DNA from 2 places in the Mesorhizobium sp. L48C026A00 genome. Region 1 is predicted to be linked to the other one. Evidence: riboswitches for the same ligand, from Rfam matches in the RefSeq annotation. Region 1 holds a riboswitch; the other holds the start of a gene.
The links. A riboswitch is a leader RNA that binds a small molecule or an ion and turns the genes downstream of it on or off. The one in region 1 is predicted to bind S-adenosylmethionine.

Region 1 (7,648 bases):
GCCGCGATCGGTCTCGATCTCGACGAAGGACACCGAGGCGCCGGCCGCGTTCAGCGCGTGAACGACCGAGCGGCTCTCCTCGGTCGGGAACAGCCAGTCGCTGGTGAAGGAGACCAGGCAGAAACGGGTCCTGGTGCCGGCAAAGGCGTCGGCCAGCCGGCCGCCATGATCGGCGGCGAGGTCGAAATAGTCCATCGCCCGGGTCATGTAGAGATAGGAGTTGGCGTCGAAGCGGTCTACGAAGGTCATGCCCTGATGGCGCAGATAGCTCTCAATCTGGAAGTCGGCGTCGAAACCGAAGGTGAGCGCTTCACGGTCCTGCAGGTTGCGGCCAAACTTCCGGTGCAGGGCCGCCTCCGACAGATAGGTGATGTGAGCGGCCATCCGCGCCACGGCCAGCCCCTTTTCTGGACGCTTGCCCTGCTCGAAATATTTGCCGCCATGCCAGTCGGGATCGGCCATCACCGCCTGCCGGCCGACCTCATGGAAGGCGATGTTCTGCGAGGAATGACGCGCGCCGGTGGCGATCGGCAGCGCCGAGAAAACGCGCTCCGGATAGCTCGACGCCCATTGCAGCACCTGCATGCCGCCCATCGAGCCGCCGAGCACCGAGAACAGCTTTTCGATGCCGAAATGGTCGACCAGCATCAACTGCGCCCGCACCATGTCGCGGATGGTGATGATCGGCAGGTCGAGCCCGTACGGCTTGCCGGTGGCGGGATTGGTCGAGGCGGGGCCGGTCGAGCCGAGGCAGCCGCCGATGACGTTCGAGCAGATGACGAAGAAGCGGCTGGTGTCGATGATCTTGCCGGGGCCGATCAGCACTTCCCACCAGCCCGGCTTGCCGGTCACTGGATTGGTGCTGGCGACATGCTGGTCGCCGGTCAGTGCATGGCAGACGAGGATGGCGTTGGAGCGGGCGTCGTTGAGCGTGCCGTAAGTCTTGTAGGCGATCTGGAACGGCGACAGCAGCGTGCCGGCATCGAGCTTGAGCGGCTTGTCGGCGCCGAACCGCAACACCGGGCTCGACGGCTCGTCGGCCTCGTTGTTGGTTCTTTTCGTGCGCAGCGCGACCATCGCATCCTCTTACATTAACCCATCGTGTTTTCCGAAAGTCGATTAAGATTTTCGGGTCGATGCGACTGTCCGGCCGGCTGCGGACAACAAAAAAACCGGCATTGCCTTCGCAAAGCCGGTTACAAGATGCAAACGGCCCTTTAGCGAGTTGTTTAACGTGGCTGCAAGCCGACCGGCCAAATCACCACGGGATTTCGCCTTCTTCTAGGACCGGCGCGCCTCGCCGTCAACGGCCAGCCACGCACCGATCATTGCCGCCTCTCGACATTCCAGGCCACGGCTTGTATTTCCGCGGCGGCTTCCAGTGTGGCGGATCCGAAATTCGCATCGCGTTGGAGCAGCGGAAGCGTTCTCGACGGATTTTTGCAATATGAACCAAGTATCGGATCAGGCACGTCCAACGCCCCGCGCGGGGATCATGGACATCGAAGCCTATGTGCCGGGCAAAAGCACGGCGCCGGCCGGCGTTGCCAAGGTCCACAAATTGTCGTCGAACGAGAACCCGCTCGGCCCCTCGCCGAAAGCAATAGAAGCCGCGCGCGACGTCGCGGCCAAGCTCGACATATATCCCGACGGCACCGCCAGGCGCCTGCGGGAGGCGATCGCCGAGGTGCATGGCCTCAACCCGGCGAACATAGTTTGTTCCAATGGTTCCGACGAGATTCTGGGCCTGCTTGCGCAGACCTATCTCGCGCCGGGCGACGAGGCTGTGATCACCGAACACGGATTCATGGTCTACAAGATCTACATCCAGTCGGCAGGTGCTGTCCCGGTCTCGGTCAAGGAAACCAAGGAGCGCGCCGACGTCGATGCGATCCTCGCTGCGGTGACGCCGCGTACGCGGATCATTTTCCTCGCCAATCCCAACAACCCAACCGGCACCTATTTGCCGTTCCAGGAGGTGCGCCGCCTGCATGCTGGCCTGCCTCGAAACGTGCTTCTGGTGCTGGATGCAGCCTATGCCGAATATGTCCGCCGCAACGATTATGAAGCCGGCGTCGAACTGGTGGCTGGTGCGGAAAACGTGGTTATGACCCGCACCTTCTCCAAGCTCGGCCTTGGCGGTGCGCGGATCGGCTGGATGTACGCGCCGATGCATGTCATCGATGCGATCAACCGGGTGCGGGGTCCCTTCAACGTCAACGCGACGGCAATCGAGGCCGGCATTGCCGCGATCCGCGACCGCGCCCATGTCGAGCGAAGCGTGGCGCATAACGAGACCTGGCTGACCTGGGTCAGCGAGGAATTGACCAGGCTCGGACTGCGGGTGACGCCGAGCGTCGGCAATTTCGTCCTCATCCACTTTCCCGAGGACAAAAAACATTCTGCGGCAGCCGCGGACGATTACCTCTGTGCGCGCGGCTACATATTGCGGCGCGTTTCCGGTTACGGCTTCCCAAATGCGCTGCGCATGAGCATCGGCACCGAAGAGGCCAATCGCGGCGTTGTCGCCGCCCTCGCGACATTTCTGAAAAGCTAGAACACCATGACATCACCGATGTTCGAAAAGATCGCGCTGGTCGGCATCGGCCTGATCGGCTCGTCGCTGGCCCGCGTCATCCATCGGGAAGGCCTTGCCGGTCACGTCGCCATCTCGACGCGCAGCGAAACGACGCTGGCGCGGGCGAAGCAACTCGGCCTCGGCTCCTCCTACACGACTGATGCGAAAGAGGCGGTCGGCGATGCCGACCTGGTCATCGTTTCGGTGCCGGTCGGTTCTTCAGGCGAGGTCGCCGAGGAAATCGCACCGGCGCTGAAGCAGGGCGCGATCCTCACCGATGTCGGCTCGACCAAGGCGTCGGTCATCGCGCAGATGCAGCCGCATGTGCCTGCCGGCGTGCATTTCATTCCCGGCCATCCACTGGCCGGCACTGAAAAATCGGGCCCGGACGCCGGCTTTGCCGAATTGTTCGAAAACCGCTGGTGCATCTTCACGCCGCTACCCGGCACCGATCCCGAGGCGCTGGAAAGGCTCTCGGAATTCTGGCGCCGCTGCGGCTCCAACATCGACACGATGGATCCCCAGCATCACGACATGACATTGGCCATCGTCTCGCACCTGCCGCACATCATCGCCTATAACATCGTCGGCACCGCCGACGATCTGGAGTCGGTGACCAAGTCCGAGGTCATAAAATATTCGGCCTCCGGCTTTCGCGACTTCACGCGCCTTGCCGCGTCCGACCCGACGATGTGGCGGGACGTCTGCCTGCACAACAAGGATGCCATCCTCGAAATGCTGGCGCGGTTCTCGGAGGATCTGGCCTCGCTGCAGCGGGCGATCCGCTGGGGCGACGGCGAAAAGCTGTTCGACCTGTTCACCCGCACCCGCGCCGTGCGCCGCTCGATCATCGAGGCCGGCCAGGACATCGACGTGCCGGACTTTGGCCGGCAGGCAGTCGAGCATCCGGCCAAGGGATAGAGCATCGGACCCGAACCGGTTTTAGGTGAAATCCGATGCTCAAGCAAAAGATAGAGCGGCGGTACCATCCGATTTGAAGGCCGCCTCGCGCTCAATCCGGCCAGTGAGCCGCCATCATCGCCAGTGTCTCGGCCCTGTCCGGCGCGCCCAGCCTGCCGCCGAAGCGCAGGCATTTGAGCGCGGCGGCGGCGCTGGCAAAGCGCAATGTCCGTTCGATCGGCATGGCCTCGGCCAGCCCGACGGCAAAGGCGCCATGAAACACGTCGCCGGCGGCAAGCGTATCCACTGCCTTGATCCTTGGCGCGGCGACGTGGTGCACCGACGCCACCGAACGGTCGAACCACCAGCTTCCCGCTGCGCCGCCGGTCACCGCTACGAATGCATCGGTGCGTCTGGCCAGCGCTTCACAGGCCTCCTGCGGGCCTCGCTCCTCGCCGCAGAGGATGAACGCCGCCGGCTCCGACGCGACGATGTGCGAGGCGAGCGGAAACAGCCGTTCCAGCACGGCCCGTGGCGCGGTGTCGGCATCGAGTATGGCTGGACGGCCGTTTGCGCGCGCCGCCGTCAGGGCCAGAGCTGCCGCGCCCGGCCAGCGCACGTCGACCAGGACGGCGTCGAATGCGGTGAGATCCTGAATGGGGAGCGCTTCGGGGTCGGCCTGCGCGAGCTTGTCATAGAATGGAACAATAATGCGCTCGCCATTGGTGTCGACCAGGATGGCCGACAGTGCCGACCGCGCGCCGGCGACGCGCCGGACAAAGCTGCAATCGACGCCTTCGGCCTCAATGCCTGCGACCAGCTGATCGCCGACGAGGTCGTCTCCCGCGCTCGCCCACAGCGATACCTCCGCGCCGAGGCGGCGTGCGGCGCAGGCCGCGCTCGAAGCCATGCCCGAGGCGATCTGGACGCCGTCGGACGCGATGAACTTGCCCTGACGCGCCGGAAGCGTGTCGACGCGAAGGATCGTATCGAGCGTCAGCGCGCCAACACTCAGGAGCTTCACCGGGCGGTTCATCTATCTTCCTGTTTGGCCATGGTCTTTCCGAACTGGAGGTTCGCAATCATCGCCTAATCAACCGGCTTGATGCTGCCCAGAGGGATAAAACCGAGCGAGGCCTTGCCCTTGACGATCTTGAGCGGCATCGACGGTTCGTTGCCAAGCAGCGCCAGCCCGGCAAAGCCGGTTTTGATCTGGCTCTTCTGCTCGGGAATGGCTTTGCCGAGGATTTCCGCCACCGCCTTCGGATCGCTGAACCTGATCATCAAATCGGCGTCGATCAGCCCGTCGGCATCGACCGAGACCGGCCCGGAAACGGTGACGCGCGCGCTTCCCGACGACAGATCGAGCTTGCCGATATCCACCGCCTGACCGCGCAGGCTCTCTGTTTGTGTCTTGATCAGCGCCACGCCGTTCCTCAGCGTCACGTCGCCGCTGCCGTCGAGCGGCGGCAGCACGCGGCCATCGATCGCGCCCGGATCGATTTCGAGATCGGTAAAACCCCCGGCATAGTCGATGTCCTGGCCGTTCGGACGCAATTCTCCGACCGCTGTCCCAGCGCTGAACAGCTCGACCGGGTCTGTGCCATCGGCGGGATCGGTCTGGGCTGACAGAGCCTCTGCCTCCAGTGAAACGCGCTGGGGCAGGGGCCAGGACAGTTTGACGTTCGCTCGCAGATTATCCCAGTCGATCCACAGCGGCGCCATCCCCGGCACGGAGGTCCTGAGCGGCCCCTGCAGGTCGGCGCCAGGGGACAGGATCTGGGTGATGTGCGTGACTGCTTTGAGGCTGCCGAGCGAGGCGGCGACGTTCCTGCTGTCGTCCTGATAAGCCAGGCTGTCGCAGGTAACGGCGAAGCTTAAGGGGTACCCGCTGACCGTGAGATTGACGCAGTCCGCCTCGATGCCATTGCCGTTGAACTCGGCCACCGCTTTGCCGGCTTCGCTCTTGACCTTGTCTGCCAGGTAGAACCAGCCGGCGCTGTAGAGGCCAAACAGCACGACGATGAAAACGCCGAGCCAGAACAGCCGGCGGAGAAAATTCGGCGGGCGTTCGTCATTTGACGTCATGCTGCGGCTCTCGTTGGCGCGTGTTGCAGAGGTGTCGTTTCCGGCAAGATCGGGTAGACGGAGACGGATTGAAAAAAACACCGATTCCAGTGCGGTGCTGCAACCAGGCTTGGCGATATGGGCGATTTTTGGGTTTTTGGCTACGGCTCGCTGATCTGGCGGCCGGGATTTGCGCATGTCGAGACGCGGCGGGCCCGCCTCCATGGCTATCGCCGCTCGCTGTGCGTCTACTCCTTCGTGCATCGCGGCACGCGCGAACGGCCCGGCCTGGTGCTCGGCCTCGACCGTGGCGGCTCCTGCATCGGGCTGGCTTTCCGCGTCCCCGGCGATCTGCGCAACGAGGTCATCACCTATCTGCGCGAGCGCGAACTGGTCACCAATGTCTATCTTGAGCGCATGCTTAGCATTCGCCTCGACAAGGGGGGCACGCGTGAGGCCGACAAGGGTTGGGGCGAGAATGGCGGCGAGACGGACGGAGGCGAGACGGTCGAGGCTGTCGCCTATGTCGTCGACCGTACCCACGAGCAATATGCCGGTGCGCTCGATGCGGCCGATGCGGCGAGCGTCGTTCGCGGCGCCGTCGGCCAGTCGGGAAAGAATGAGGACTACGTGTCCAGCACGCTGGAGCACCTCGAGGCGCTGGGGATCCGCGACCATTGGCTGGAAGAGGTGGCGAAACGGATCGCGCCTTTGTGAAGCGCTGGTCGGTGGAAAAGTCGGCCGGCCCTTTGACGTTGGTGCGGCCCGCCATAGGTTAAGCCGGTCACGGGGCTTTTCGCCCGCTTCTTTCCATTCCCCACGGAGATCAGTCTTGCAGAAACGTCGTCTCGGTCAAACCGACCTGTCCATCGCGCCGCTGGTTCTGGGTGGCAACGTCTTCGGCTGGACCGCCGACGAGAAAACCTCTTGCGACCTGCTCGACCGGTTCGTCGGCGCCGGCCTCAACGCCATCGACACCGCCGATGCCTATTCGCGCTGGGTTCCCGGCAACAAGGGCGGCGAATCCGAAACGATCATCGGCAAATGGATGAAAAGCCGCGGCAATCGCGACAAGGTTGTGGTGATCACCAAGGTCGGGTCGGACATGGGGCAGGGCAGGAAAGACCTCTCCGCGGCCTATATCGAAAAGGCCCTCGATGCGTCGCTGAAGCGGCTGCAGACCGATGTCGTCGATCTCTATCTGTCGCACTGGCCGGACCCGGCCACCCCTTACGAGGAAACGCTTGGCGCCTATCAGAAGCTGCTCGACAAGGGCAAGATCCGCCACGTCGGCGCCTCCAATCTCGATGCCGGCCAGATGCGCGCCGCGCTCGACGTGGCAAGCTTGCGGGGCCTGCCGCGCTATTCGGTGCTGCAGCCGGAATACAATCTCTACGATCGCGCCTCTTTCGATGGACCGCTGCGCGATCTGTGCATGGCCGAGGATATCGGCGTCATCACCTATTTCAGCCTCGCCAAGGGGTTTTTGAGTGGCAAGTACCGCAGCGAAGCCGATCTCGGCAAAAGCGCGCGTGGCGACGACGTGAAGAACTATCTCAACGCGCGCGGCATGCGCGTCCTGGCGGCACTCGACGCTGTGTCGGCGCGTCACTCGGCCAAGCCGGCGGAAGTGGCGCTCGCCTGGGTGATCGCGCGGCCCGGCGTAGCTGCGCCGATCGCCAGCGCCACGACGCTGGACCAGGTCGACAGCCTCGTCCGCGCCGCATCATTGGAGCTCAGTCCGGACGATATCGCCGAGCTCGACAGCGCGAGCGCATAGACGCCAGCGCGAAGCGGCGGCTTGATCAAACAGCAGCCAAGAACCCTGCGTGGCCTGCGCCGGAAGGCTCCCTGCACGATCGTTCAAGACGCCCTGGTGTGCCCTGCCATACCCTTGCCGGCATCGCGCCTGGATACTGGTATACAGATGGCCGAACAGGTCTTTTCCCATCCGGAACTATGGCAGCAATTGCTCGCGCTTGTGCTGGCATCGGCGGTTGTGATGGGCAGTCCGGGGCCGGCGACGATAAGCGTCACCGCCGTCGGCGCCGCCTTCGGCCTGCGCGATTCGCTCCGCTATGCCTCGGGCATCATTCTTGGTAC
Region 2 (5,475 bases), on a different contig from region 1:
CCTGGGTTGGATAGAGCTTCGCCTCGGCGCCGGCCTTGCCATAGACATCCTGGGCATAGTCGGCCTGGGTGGTCGAAGCCTGGGCGCCGACTGTCTTGCCGGCGAGTGCCGCCGGTTCGGTCGAGGCAATATCGCTGTCCTTCAAGGCCACCAGCGAAAGCGGCGTCGTATAATATTTGTTGGTGAAGGAGACCTGCTTCTTGCGCTCCTCGGTAATGCTCATGGACGCGATGATGGCGTCGAACTTTTTGGCCTGGAGCGCCGGGATCATGCCGTCCCAGTCCTGCGTGACAAGTTCGCATTCGACCTTCATCTGAGCGCAAAGCGCATTGGTGATGTCGATGTCGAAGCCGACGAGCTTGCCATCCGCGGTGATGGTGTTGAACGGCGGATAGGCGCCTTCAGTGGCGATCTTCAACTTTTCCTGTGCTTGCGCCGACAGGGACCCGACTGACATCGCCAGCATGACGGCTGTTGCCGCCGATGCGATCCATCTTGAAATTTGCATTTTTTGTTCCCCTTGTTCCAACCGTATTGACGGCTAAGACAGCCAAGCACGACCCGTAAGGTCAGGCAAGCATGGTCTGATCATAGTGGGCGATCAGCGCGCGGCGCGAAAATGCTTGGACAGTTTCAGGCCCTGCGCCTGATAGTTCGAGCCGAGATCTGTGCCGTAGAGCGCCTGCGGCCGCTTCAGCATGTGCTCGTAGACCAGCCGTCCGACGATCTGGCCGTGGTCGAGGATGAACGGCACTTCGTGGCTGCGCACTTCGAGCACGGCCCGGCTGCCGGTGCCGCCCGAGGCCGAATGGCCGAAACCCGGATCGAAGAAACCGGCATAGTGGACGCGGAATTCGCCGACCAGCGGATCGAAGGGCGTCATCTCGGCGGCATAGAGCGGCGGCACATGCACCGCTTCCTGGCTGACGAGGATATAAAATTCGTCCGGATCGAGCACCAGTTCGCCGGCGCCGCTCTTGTAGAGCGGGTCCCAGAAATCGACGACATCCTGCGCGGCGCGCTTGTCGACATCGACCAGGCCGGTGTGGTGCTTGCCGCGGTAGCCGACCAGCCCGTCCTTGTCGCCATCGAGGTCGATCGACAGTGCGATGCCGCCGCCGGAAATGTTCGGCGGCTCGGTGGCGACGAGCGTCTCGGCACGGTGCAATTCGTGCAGCTCGCTTTCCGACAAAAGCGCGTTGCCGGTGCGGAACCGGATCTGCGACAGCCGCGAGCCGGCGCGGACGACGATCGGAAAGGTGCGCGGGCTGACTTCGAGATAGAGCGGGCCGTTGTAGCCGGCAGCGATCTTGTCGAACTCGTGGCCGCGATCGGTCATCACGCGGGTGAAGATGTCGAGCCGCCCGGTCGAGCTTTTTGGGTTGGCCGAGGCGGAAATGTTTGCCGGAAGCGCCAGGCTCTCGAGCAGCGGCACGATATAGACGCAGCCCGTCTCCAGCACCGCACCATCGGTGAGATTGATTTCGTGCAGCTTCAGGCGGTCGAGTTTTTCAGCAACCCTGTGGTTGGGGCCGGGCAGGAAGGAGGCGCGCACCCGCCAGGCTTTGTCGCCAAGCCTGAGGTCCAGGCTGGCCGGCTGGACCTGGTCGGCGTCGAGCGCGCGCGGCGACTTCAGCGCGCCCGACTGGTACAGCGCGGAAATATCCTGATCCGGAAGAATGCCTGTCTGCCGCAAAGTCTGGCTCCGCTCGAAGGCCGGGCGTGGTCTCGTCTTGTCGCAGGTTCTTGCCGTGGAACCCGCTGGTACAAACCTCTTAATCATGCCGGCAATTGACGCAAGCGCGGTGCAGGTCTAAAGGATCGTTATCCCGTGGTGATTTGGCCGGTCGGCTTGCAGCCACGTTAAACAAGTCGCTAAAGGACCGTCGGGCCGAAAGGCCGTACGACCGGTTGCGACTTTCGCGGCCGGTTTTTTTGTGTTTGGACCATTTTTTGTGTTTGGAACAAGGTGATGACGAGCAACACGCGCAACTGGAAGCCTCAGACCGCCCTCGTGCATGCAGGAACGCTGCGTTCCGGCTTCGGCGAAACCTCCGAGGCGATGTATCTCACGCAAGGCTATGTCTACGACACGGCGCAGGCGGCGGAAGCCCGCTTCAAGGGCGAGGAACCGGGCTTCATCTATTCGCGCTATGCCAATCCGACGGTCGACATGTTCGAGAAGCGCATGTGTGCGCTGGAAGGTGCCGAAGATGCCCGCGCCACCGCATCCGGCATGGCGGCGGTGGCGGCGGCGTTGCTGTGCAGTGCCCGGGCCGGCGACCACATCGTGGCGGCGCGCGCGCTGTTCGGCTCCTGCCGCTGGGTGGTCGAGACGCTGGCGCCGAAATACGGCATCGAGGCGACGCTGGTCGACGGCACCGACATCGCCAATTGGGAAAAGGCGGTCAGGCCCAACACCAAGTTGTTCTTCCTTGAAAGCCCGACCAATCCAACGCTGGAGGTCGTCGACATCGCAGCCGTAGCCTCGCTTGCCGATTCGATCGGCGCGCGGCTGATCGTCGACAACGTCTTTGCCACGCCCTTGCAGCAGAAGCCGTTGCAACTCGGCGCCCATATCGTCGTCTATTCGGCGACCAAGCACATCGACGGCCAGGGGCGCTGCCTCGGCGGCATCATCCTGTCGGACAAGAAGTGGATCGACGAGAATTTGCACGACTACTTCCGCCACACCGGTCCCAGCCTCTCGCCCTTCAATGCCTGGACGCTGCTGAAGGGCCTGGAGACGCTGCCGCTGCGCGTGCGCCAGCAGACGGAAAGTGCCGGCCGGATCGCGGACTTCCTCGCCGAGCGATCGGAAATTGTCCGCGTCATCTATCCCGGCCGCGCCGATCACCCGCAGGCGGCGATCGTCAAGAAGCAGATGTCGGGCGGCTCGACGCTGATCTGCCTCGACGTCAAGGGAGGCAAGCAGGCGGCCTTCGCCTTCCAGAACGCGCTCGATGTCGTGCTGATCTCCAACAATCTCGGTGACGCCAAGAGCCTGATCACCCATCCGGCGACGACGACACACAAGAATCTGAGCGACGAGGCGCGGGCCGAACTTGGCATCGGGCCAGGCACGCTCAGGCTGTCCGTCGGACTGGAGGACACTGACGACCTGCTCGAAGACATCGAGCAGGCCTTGAAAGCCGCCAGGTAGGGATACGCGCCGAACTGCTGCGCTCTGATCTGTCAAAGCAGGCGCGGTCAGGCGCCCGACGGCGTCTCTTCCAATTCCGCAACGGCGCTGGTTTGGATGGTCATCGTGTTGCCGCGCCAGTCGACGGCACCGCTGAGCCAGCCGCGCACCCAGATGGCGGGAAGCATCACGTCCCGCGCAACCATCGCCGGGATCATGCGCAGCGACAGGTGCCAGCCCTTGGCCGAGGCGAGAGCGCATTCCGGCAGATAGGCGACTATCAGCACCGCGATGGCGGTAGCCGGCAGGCTGAAACCGGCGCCTGCTGCCGCAACCAGCGCAAGCACCAGCGGCGGCGCCGCTCCGATCAGGATCTCGGGCGCGAAAAACAGTGGGAAGGTGACGCGACGCAGGCGTGCCCAGCGGGCCTGGCGCGACCAGATTTCGCCAAATGTGCGCAAGCCGAGCGGCTGTTCGAAGGGCGCGGCAACGAGGTTGACGCGCAGTCCGAGCCCGTTGACCAGCTTGGTCGCGGCGGCATCCTCTGCAATCTCGGCGGCAAGCGCACGGATGCCGCCATTGGCGTCGAGCAATGGCTTGTTCCACAGCATGCTCTTGCCCTGGGCGAAACCGAGGCCGAGCGCCTCGCCGGTATATTGCCAGCGCGCCTGCAGCGTGTTGAGGAAAGCGCATTCGACCTCCGCCCAGAACCCGTCCGGCCGCGAGCCGATCGGCGTCGAGCAGACGAGGCCGGTGTCCTGCCGCCATGCCGTCATCAGATGCTGGACATAGTCCCTCGGCATCAGGACGTTGGAATCGGCAAGGATGACCCAGTGGTGGCGCGCGGCCTCCCAGGCCTTCACGCAATTGTTGAGTTTCGGATTGCCGCTGATGCGGTCGTCGCCGACCAGCAGCCGGGCCGGCACGGCCGGAAAGCGGGCGATCGCATCGGTGATCGGCCCGACCACCGGGTCGTCGGCATGGGCGACGCAGAAGATGAGCTCATAGTGCGGCCAGTCGAGCGAGAAGGCGCGCTCGAGCGTCTCCTCGGTAAACGGCTCGACGCCGCGCGACGGCACGACGATCGACACCGGCGGCGCCTTGGCGGCTGGCGGCGTGATCCTGCCAGGCCGCTTCAGCTTCAACGAAGCGAGCAGGATGCTGGCGAGATTGACAACAAGCAGAGCTATGGAAAGCAAGGCGGCTGTGACTGTCAATTCCATCAATATCTGGTCGCTCCAGAAAAAAACCGGCCGTATGAAAGCCGTTTTCAACAGTTCGACAGAATGCTGAGTCGCCCGGCCCTGCACACCATCCCCGGCCCTGCACACCATCATTGTCACGTGTCACTTAAATGACATTGTTGTTCGGCACCTGCGCTTAACAAATTCGGGCAACGATGGCAGACACCGAGGGGACGCACCCCATTGACCGAACTGCGGAGAGGGTCGAATGTTCCGTCTGCATAGTGTGGAGTGATTTATGTACAGCGCCGTCACGCGCGACATCGAAGTGCAGGTCAGGCCGTTCTATCTGGAAGATCGCTCCGACCCGTCGGAGAACCGCTATGTCTGGGGCTACCAGGTGACCATCGACAACCAGTCGGATGAATTCGTGCAGCTTCTGTCGCGCTACTGGCAGATCACCGACGGCACCGGCCGGGTCGAGGAGGTGCGCGGCGCCGGCGTTGTCGGCGACCAGCCTGAACTCAATCCCGGCGATAGTTATCAGTATACGTCTGGCTGCCCACTCTCGACGCCATCCGGCATCATGGTCGGCCACTACACGATGCGCAATAAGCGGGGTGAGACGTTCGACGTCGCCATCCCCGCCTTTTCGCTCGACCTGCCGGGCACGCGGCGGACGGTGAACTGAGAGAGATAGATGGCCGGAAGGTCGTGCTGCCCCTCATCCGCCTGCCGGCACCTTCTCCCCGTATAGTGAACGGGGAAAAGGGAACCCATCTATCTATCAACTGGACAACCTGTCGCAACGCTGGTGCCCCCTCTCCCCGTTCTTCACGGGGAGACGGTAAGGGTGAGGGGCAGCGCCAACGCTTCGTCAGTGATTTCAATTCTATTGAGCCGCAGCAAATTCCGCCGGGTCGAAGTCATATTGCTTCGAGCAGAATTCGCAGGCGACGTGAATGCCGCCATCCTCGGTGCTGTCCCTGATCTCGTCGGCGGAGAAGCCTCCGAGAATGCCGCGGATCTTCTCCCTGGAGCATGAGCACTGGTCGGCTACCGGCACGCCGCCGAAGACGCGCACGCCGTGCTCGTGGAACAGCCGGTAAAGCAACCGCTCGGCGCCGATCGTCGGGTCGATCAGTTCCG

Region 2: another riboswitch for S-adenosylmethionine. It lies ahead of X738_RS71590 (O-succinylhomoserine sulfhydrylase); the one in region 1 lies ahead of metX (homoserine O-acetyltransferase MetX).

Annotation. Positions count from the first base shown of each region.
Region 1 covers NZ_AYWU01000002.1:184,498-192,145, forward strand. The annotation lists partial or broken gene metX (homoserine O-acetyltransferase MetX) at 1-1,077, opposite strand, end outside; SAM riboswitch at 1,198-1,275, opposite strand; gene hisC (histidinol-phosphate transaminase) at 1,448-2,557, shown strand; gene X738_RS48015 (prephenate/arogenate dehydrogenase family protein) at 2,564-3,499, shown strand; gene X738_RS48020 (sugar kinase) at 3,591-4,514, opposite strand; gene X738_RS48025 (DUF2125 domain-containing protein) at 4,568-5,566, opposite strand; gene X738_RS48030 (gamma-glutamylcyclotransferase) at 5,684-6,262, shown strand; gene X738_RS48035 (aldo/keto reductase) at 6,378-7,325, shown strand; gene X738_RS48040 (LysE family translocator) at 7,473-7,648, shown strand, end outside.
Region 2 covers NZ_AYWU01000023.1:139,268-144,742, reverse strand. The annotation lists gene X738_RS71600 (ABC transporter substrate-binding protein) at 1-508, opposite strand, end outside; gene X738_RS71595 (2'-deoxycytidine 5'-triphosphate deaminase) at 602-1,696, opposite strand; SAM riboswitch at 1,822-1,899, shown strand; gene X738_RS71590 (O-succinylhomoserine sulfhydrylase) at 1,973-3,163, shown strand; gene X738_RS71585 (ceramide glucosyltransferase) at 3,211-4,365, opposite strand; gene apaG (Co2+/Mg2+ efflux protein ApaG) at 4,625-5,017, shown strand; gene X738_RS71575 (Hsp33 family molecular chaperone) at 5,219-5,475, opposite strand, start outside.